One region of the Chryseobacterium gambrini genome, then DNA from elsewhere that is predicted to be linked to it. Evidence: riboswitches for the same ligand, from Rfam matches in the RefSeq annotation. Region 1 holds a riboswitch; the other holds the start of a gene.
What was found. A riboswitch is a leader RNA that binds a small molecule or an ion and turns the genes downstream of it on or off. The one in region 1 is predicted to bind cobalamin.
Positions count from the first base shown of each region.

Region 2: another riboswitch for cobalamin. It lies ahead of PFY09_RS19560 (acyl-CoA thioesterase); the one in region 1 lies ahead of PFY09_RS07000 (TonB-dependent receptor plug domain-containing protein).

Region 1 covers NZ_CP115857.1:1,574,375-1,578,591, reverse strand. Annotated here, with positions in the region: gene PFY09_RS07005 (DUF5074 domain-containing protein) at 1-219, opposite strand, end outside; gene PFY09_RS07000 (TonB-dependent receptor plug domain-containing protein) at 236-2,065, opposite strand; cobalamin riboswitch at 2,097-2,272, opposite strand; gene cdd (cytidine deaminase) at 3,180-3,662, opposite strand; gene PFY09_RS06990 (NADH:flavin oxidoreductase/NADH oxidase) at 3,762-4,217, shown strand, end outside.
Region 2 covers NZ_CP115857.1:4,227,084-4,231,300, forward strand. Annotated here, with positions in the region: gene PFY09_RS19550 (cytochrome P450) at 1-81, opposite strand, end outside; gene PFY09_RS19555 (HD domain-containing protein) at 404-994, shown strand; gene PFY09_RS19560 (acyl-CoA thioesterase) at 1,084-1,467, opposite strand; cobalamin riboswitch at 1,577-1,754, opposite strand; gene PFY09_RS19565 (hypothetical protein) at 1,818-2,612, opposite strand; gene PFY09_RS19570 (helix-turn-helix domain-containing protein) at 2,727-3,686, opposite strand; gene PFY09_RS19575 (hypothetical protein) at 3,916-4,217, shown strand, end outside.

The sequences.
Region 1 (4,217 bases):
GTTGTTATTTTTCTTATAAATATCGTTTTCCAATACAGAAAGATCTTTAGAAATAAAAGAAACACTCGCTGTAGGTGTTCCGAAGTTTCCTTCATTCGCAATAAAATATCCGTTTTCATAATCACCTCGCGACGGCATTACATATTCATCATCACTACATGAAACATTAATCACAAGGATCAAAGCCAGTAAAAGCTGAAAAAGTCTGTTGAATTTCATAATATAATAATTGATTTTAAAAATTTAAGTTGATGTAAAAACTGTAGTTTCTTTTAGGTAATGGATAATAAGCCATCGTTTCATAAATCTCGTCGGTAATATTATTTACCCTCAATCCTAAAGTATACTTTTTGGCAACAGTTGCAGACAATCCTGCATTCAGGACGAAATATGGTTTTATAAGATAATCGTTATTCTCATCAGAAGTGGTAAAAGTCTTACCCGTAAACATTCCCTGAACATACAGATTCATAAATCGGTACTGATAATCTGCATTCCCGAAAACCTTATGAAGAGGAACATACATCAGCTGATTTTTCGTCTCAAGATCTACAGATCTCGTATAGCTGTATCCCGTATTTATTTTTAAAGAATGTTCTTTAGAAAACTTGTGCTGAAACCCAATTTTAGACTCAAGACCATAAGACTCAACATTTCTTACGTTTCTTGGTGACCAATATCCCATAGAAGTAGGAATCCATTGGATCATATCCTCTATTTTCATGTAATAAGGCGTGATACTCAACATGAATTTTCCAAACGTCAATTCGTGGCTCATTTCAGTCTGCAAAGACGTTTCAGCCTTCAGATCCAAGTTTCCGCCCGGATTCCAGTAAAGATCATTAAAAGAAGGAAATCTGAAATTCTTTGAAAAACTTGCCCCTAAACTGTACCAGTCAGAAACCTTCCATTTACCAGAAAAAGAATAGAGTAAAGGCGATTCTATATTTTCAATAAAATCCTTCTTGATTCCGGCTTCCAGTCTCAGCTTTTGGGTAGGGAAATATCTCAACAATCCTGCAACAGAATAAATATTTCTCTTTACATCCTCAATTCTGAATTGATAGCCTTCCCCTTTATTGATCTGAAACTCTCCGATAAGATTAACATTCAGTTTAGGCGTGATGAAATAATTGAAATCATCTTTAAAAATCAGGATTTTTCCCGTTCCGCCACTGGTTTTAGGAGCCTCAAAAACTCCGAAATACTGGAAATTTTCTTCCGTGTAAGCCGCTTTCAGGCTGTTTGAAATCGATTTCGAATTCACATCGTGGGTAAGAAGGCTTCGGAAAGTCTGCGCTGCATATTTCGTACGATTGCCGTTTTCCGTGAAAATAGGATAATTCTGTTCCGCGTCGTACAACTGACTTTGCCACGAGATTTTCTGATTTCGGGCAATTTTATAGCTAAAACCTATATTCGCTGTACCGTTAAAATATTTACCGTTTCGGTTGATATACTGCTTCTCAGGAACCTCATAATTATTTTGACTGATGAAATAATTTCCGGATGCCTTAAAACTGAAATCTGAATTGCTGAAAGAAGTTTTAAAATGATTCTGGAACGTCTCATAAGAAGCCACTTCACTATGTAAAGTTGCATGAAAACCCTCATTAAATTTCAGTTCATTGTTAAGGTGAATACTTCCTCCTATTGCTCCGCTTCCGTAAACCACACTTCCGCCGCCAGCTTTCACTTCTATCGCATCATAACCGAAAATCGCGATATTATTAACATCTCCCTGTCCTAAAAGAACAGAATTGATGTTAATTCCATTCCACACAAAAGCAGTCTGCTGCGCCGTTGTTCCCCTGAAAGAAGGTGAAGAAACCGCACCGCGGCCATTTTCCTTAATATAAACAGCCGACTGAAAACGTAACGTTTCAGATAGATTGGCGGAATTTTTTTCGATGTCTTTGGGAGTAATTGTAGTAACCGGATGAAAAAGTTTCACCTTATTCATCTGATTGTCAAAAACATAAACGGTGTCAATAGCTTTCTCCTGCGCGTAAAGAAAACAACCGTATGATGCAAAAAGCAGTACTAAAGATCTTTTTAATGCCATTCCTATTTTACTTTTCCTCCGAAAGCAATGTTTTTAAGATTACATTTTGGCAGGTCTCCTGACTTTCGCTTTCTACACCTTCCCGTTTTCACAGTGGTTTATCGTAGAAATCTTATATGCGATTTACAGTTGCGGGGACAGTTTGGGATTTTCGCCCAATTCCCTTTTCATTCCAAATTAATGGAAACCAAAATTTTTGCAAAGATAACTTTTTTAATTTATTGACAAAAAAAATAGCCGTTAAGTATCTTTTTAATAAAACAATGATTTGTTGTGTTGCAAAAAAAAACAAGATCAGGAGCTTTTTCCAGCTTTCGCTACTCGCTTTTTTTGGATTCGGCGGCGGCAAAAGCCGCCGCCGAATCCAAAAAAGAGCTCAGACATGCCGCTCAATCTGGGCTAGGAAAATAAAACCGCAGAAAATAAACAGTTTTATAAAACTCAGATTCTATTGAAAAATAAATAATAATTTTCAGCCAGAATTATTTAAAATGTATTAAAAACTTACTTTAAGTTTCTTTAAATTCATTTTAAATTTAGCCGCAAAAAAGACAAAAAACTTTATTGGATTTATTTAAGTATTTCAAAAGTCTGCAAAGAGAAAAAATCTCTGATTTTTTTTAACTTATGTGCTCTTTTTTTTCCATTTCAAGGATTAAACTTAAAAAACTAAAGTGTTTAAATCTTTTGCATTTTTTGTGGAAAAAAGTTTAAGCAAGTTTTTTAATTACTTTAAAATAAGCATCACTAAGGAAGAAAATCAAAGATTTTCAAAAACTAATGGGTTCTTCTATTTTAAATACGCATCATTCAAAATCTCATGTGACTTATGTGATGAAAGAAAGTCCCTTCTTAAAAAACTTTCCCTTAAATAAAAATCCAGCCAGGAGTTTAAACTTTTTAAAATAAAAATAAAAACGCTAAGGTGAAAGGTTTGATAAAATTTCTATTCTTTTAAGACACAAGGAGAAAATTAAAAATTTTCTTTTATAATGCTGATGAAATTTTATCGCAGATAAAATCCTTGCGCCTTAAAGCATACTATCTTAAACAACTTTGCGCCCTTGCGAAAATCCAACCTGAATTCTTATTTACTATTATTTAAACATTTTAACTATAAAAAAGTACCGTCAAAATAAAACGGCAGAAGATCCTTAATAGAATGTACCTTCACCACCTCATCATTCAGATTAGAAAAATAAAGCTCAATATTTTCATTCTGCTTCGTTTCATATTCAATAATGCTCTGTCTGCACGATCCGCATGGTGGAATCGGCGGATTTTTCTCAGAAAACTCCTTCGGTCCGCCTACAATAAAGATTTTCTTTATTTTTTCAGACGGAAAATTTGCCCCGATCCAGAAAAGAGCAGTCCTTTCCGCGCAAAGCCCCGAAGGATACGCCGCATTCTCCTGATTGTTCCCGGTGTAGATCTCTCCGTTTTCCAGAAGCACAGAACAGCCAACCAGAAAATGAGAGTAGGGAGCATAAGCATTCTCGCGCGCTTCTTTCGCTTTTGCAAATAATTTTTTTTCTATATCGTTCAGTTCAGCGTTATTGTTAAAATATTCGTAACTGATATGAGTTTCTTTTTTCATATATTGTGGGTTTAAAAAAAGGGGGATAAATTTACTTTTTTTTCATGAGGTGGGCAACACCATCACATTCTTTAAAAATTTTAAAAATCAGATCAAAAAATGTTATACACTCCAATCAGATTCAGAAATGTTGAGTTGAAAAACCGTTGGGTAATGTCTCCAATGTGTATGTATTCTTCCGAAAACGGATTAGCCAACGACTTTCATTTTGTGCATTACGGAAGCAGAGCGCAGGGCGGAACAGGATTAATCATCGTTGAAGCAACGGGAGTAGAACCCCGCGGAAGAATTACCAATCACTGTATGGGAATCTGGAACGACGAACAGGCAGAAAAACTCCAGAAAATTGTAAAATTTGTACACCAGAACTCAGAAACCAAAATAGGAATTCAGCTTGCGCATGCCGGAAGAAAAGGATCTGCATGGAACAATGTACAGATCCCTATTGAAGAAGGCTGGGAAACCATCGCACCAAGTCCGATTCCGTATCATCCGACCGAAAGAATTCCACATGTTTTAACCATTGAGGAAATTAAAGAACAGGTTGAAAACTTC
Region 2 (4,217 bases), 1.9 Mb from region 1:
AGGATTGTTTATTCCGTATAAAAGTGAATACAGTTTTCTTTTTCCTTTAATTTCTGTAGGATAATTGTAATTTGGGGTCATGTTGAATATTTATAATAAATGTAATACTAATCTCTGAATTAAAATATGTTTAAAGCTAAAAGTCATATTTTTGTATTACCTGTTTTATCATTTTAATTTTATGCTTTTTTTAATTTTAACCATAAAAGAAACGAAAGATTTATCATAAATTCATTATCAAAATAATCAGCGTTCTCATAAGCATGAAAGTCTGATATTTTTTAAACCAATATTTTTTTCTTTTGTGTAGAAACTTTAACAAAGTCAGGTGGATTTTTTAAGTAAAAAGGATAAAAAATATTCTAAATGATTGAGGAATAATGACGTCTAAATAATATATACAATGAAAATACAAAAGGAAATCGATTTTATTCTGGCTGTTGATGCCCTGAAAAATGTACAAAGAAGAAATTACAATGCAGACGATTCACGAAGGGAAAATACGGCGGAACATTCATGGCAGATTATTATTCTGGCGCAGATCCTTTTTCCGTATGCGAAAAACAGAGCAGATATCGATTTGTTGAGGGTAATCAGAATGTTGTCTATTCATGATTTGGTGGAGATTGAAGCAGGAGATACTTTCATATTTGATGAAGCGGCAATGGTTGGGAAATTTGAAAGAGAGAAAGTTTCAGCTCAGAAAATCTTCGGAATTTTAGACGAACCGCTGCGCTCCGAATTTTTTAATCTTTGGCAGGAATTTGAGGAAGAGCAGACTCCTGATGCAATTTTCGCCTGCGCGATCGACCGCATTATGCCTTTTATTTTAAATTCCCATACTTCAGGAAAAAGCTGGACGGAAGCCGGAGTCACGGAAAAGCAAATAAGAAATATGCTGGAAAATGCCATTGTAAGAGCTTCAGATGAATTGGGAGAGGCTTTTCAATTGTTGCTGCTGAAAAATTTGGAAACTGAAAAGGTATTGAAATAGAAAGGTTTCGGCGGGCTTTGCCCGCCGAAACCGCCTTAAAGAACATTGAAAATATTGGATTCCGGCGACAGAAGGTCGCCGGAACCTTTTTATAAGATTTGGATAGGTTTCTTAAACTCATCAATCGCTACAAAAGTAAAATCGCCTACGATCGCTCTTTCCCTTTCATACGAATACATCTGTTCCGTGAAAATTTCCACATTTACTTTCATACTCGTTTTTCCGACGTGAACCACTTTTCCAATCAGTTCAACAATGGTTCCGGCAGGAATCGATCTTTTAAAATCAATCTTATCGCTGCTTACGGTTACCACGCGTTTTCTTGCAAATCTGGTGGCAGCAATAAATGCCACTTCATCCATCAGTTGCATCGCTGTACCTCCGAAAAGGGTATCGTAATGATTGGTTGTGTTCGGGAAAACCGCTTTGAAAATTCGGGTTTCAGATGCTTCAATTCTTTCTTCTGTAGTCATATATCATTATTAATTAAAGCGAGATGAAAAATAGAAGAACAACAGAAAAAGCAGAGACAGAAATCTCTGAGTGTCCATTAGATCAACAAACTTCAAATCGCGAAAGTTTTTTGTTATGAAGAAAAAGGCAGGTCTCCTGACTTGTAACATCTTTATTTCCTTCCCATGACCAGCACAGTGGATTTTAATAAAGACTTCAGTTACTTACAGTTGCGCGACAGCTCGTGATTTTCACACGATTCCCTTTTAATCTGCAGTTAAGCAAAACCAGTTTCCTGAAAAGTAACAGACTTTACAAAAGAGTTAAAGACGGATGCTTTTCGGGTACAAAAATAATGATTATTAATGAATTATTCGGGAGTTTTATAGATGATCTGGCTTTCGGCTTTTCCCTGTTTGATAGTCCAGATCGTTGTATAGCGGTTTTCACCGGAACCGTTAATCATATATAGAAAAATATGATCATTGTCGATGGCGGTTACCCCAACATTATTGAAATCCATTGTAGGCTGAAACATATTTTTAATGGCGTCTCTTACAAAAACAGAACCTCTTCCCGGCTGCTGAACGCGTACAGATTTTATTTCGGTTAAACCTTCAGGTAATTCCTTTCCTATACCCCAGGCTTTTACTTTGTCAACTTTAATAATATTTCCATTGGCATCTTTTTCCTGTTTCTTGATGTGCGCATAGGAAGGATAAACATCAATGATGACTTTTGTTCTCTGATTTCCCGGAATTTTAGGATTGGTATCGTCTGTAAAGATCAGAGATTTTCCGTTCTTGGATTTTGAAGGCGTAAATGGTGCTAATTTATCTACAAAAACCACACGGTTTTTATTAACCATACCTTCTTTAGTAATGCTGTCGTATCTCACGAAAGGTTTTTCCGTGTCCTCTTTTTCAGGATATTTTATCCAGATCCATTCCGTTTCTCCCGGTGCAGGTTTTTCGTAAATAAAAACATCTCCTGTTTTCATACGGATTTTATCGACGATTTTTCTGTAGTCGTCTTTATGAACGCGCACCATTGCATAACCTTCTTCAGCTTTTACAACACCGAAAGGAACTTTATTCTGACCTTTCGCCAACACAAAAGAAAAAACACCGAAAACTGAAAGATAAAATGCTTTACGTAGAGACATCATCATGAAATTTTTTGACAGTTCAAATATATAAATTAAAATTTGTTTAAACTTTTCAAAAGTATAAAAGTAAACTGATGAATGTATCTAAACTAATTTAAATTAAAAAAACTGTCATGAAACCTTTGTATTGGTTTTCTGTATATATTCACTCGGAGTTACCCCTTCTATTTTCTTGAATACTTTATTAAACGTTGACTGATTTTTAAATCCGGCTTCAGAATAGATATGCATTAAAGTCATCGTTTTCAATTCATCACTCTGTAATTTATCTTTTACATATATCACTCGATGCGTATTGATGTAATGATTAAAATTATCGAATCCGTTGATTTTTATGGCTTTGGAAATATAATTGTTATTCACTTTAATCGTACTGCTGAGCTCAGAAATCGTTAAATCTGCATTTCTGAAGAGTTTATTGCCAATCACCTCATTGTCTATTTTCTCAAAAATATTTTCCGCAAGTTGTAAATCTTTATCTGCAACCGGAACGGGTTTGGAAATCTTCTTCTCAATAAATATATCTTTATTCTTTAAATTTTGAATCTGGCTTTTGTAATAAGTTCCTAAAAATATCTGTATCAGATTGACGGTAAGGATGAAAGCATCTGTAAGACGTCCTTTTTCAAGATCATTAAAAGGATATCCGAAATAATCGTTTCCGGCAAATATACAGCAAAAGCTTATAAGAAAAATGGCGTATACGGTAAAGAAAACAACTTCTCTTTTAGAAAAAAAAGTATAAGCCCAGAATGGCAATGTAACAATCCATATCAGACTGCAGACAGAAATATTCCAAAATCTGAATATGATAAACAGATTGTAGAGCGGCATTACAATAATGAAAATTTTTACGACTTTAAGAACATCATAGTTATTGCCTACTATATAAAAAGGAAGCAGTAATGAAAAAAAACCTCCGATGAGATAATAAACCATTACCGGATCTTTCATATAAAATGAGAAAACCAGGATGAATGTAATAAAAGTTACACCCAGTATATAGACGTATCTGTTGGCGAGCTCTCTTTTCAGATTAAGCACTTCGCTCTCAATATTTTTTTTCCCCATACCAATCTAATATAATAAAATTCAGAAAATCACTTATTAATTATTTTGATTATCAGTAGTTTATATTAGTTGCAATGAAAAGCCATTTATCATTTATCTTTTGTTTTAGACTCGATAAAGTGACTTTATATTTGCAATGTGTTTTTCAGTTAGCAAAATTACAATAAAAATTTAAGCTTTATAATTGTTAATATAAATATCTGATGAACCCCCTTAAAAAACATATATTATGACGAACAAAAAAAAATTATTTCTTCTCATTTCCTTTACAGTTTTGGGATTTAAATCTTTTGCTCAGGTTGGTATTAATACCACGAAACCGCAAGGTGTATTTCACGTAGACGGCAAATCTACTTCTGCCACAACGAATGATCCGAACAACGCACCAACAGATGTACAGTCTTCCGACGACTTTGTTGTTAAGAGTAATGGAAGTGTAGGTATTGGTACGGTAAATCCTGACGGTTCCGCTATACTCGACATGAATGTTGATCAGCTGACCTCGGGAAACAAAAAAGGTCTTCTTGTTCC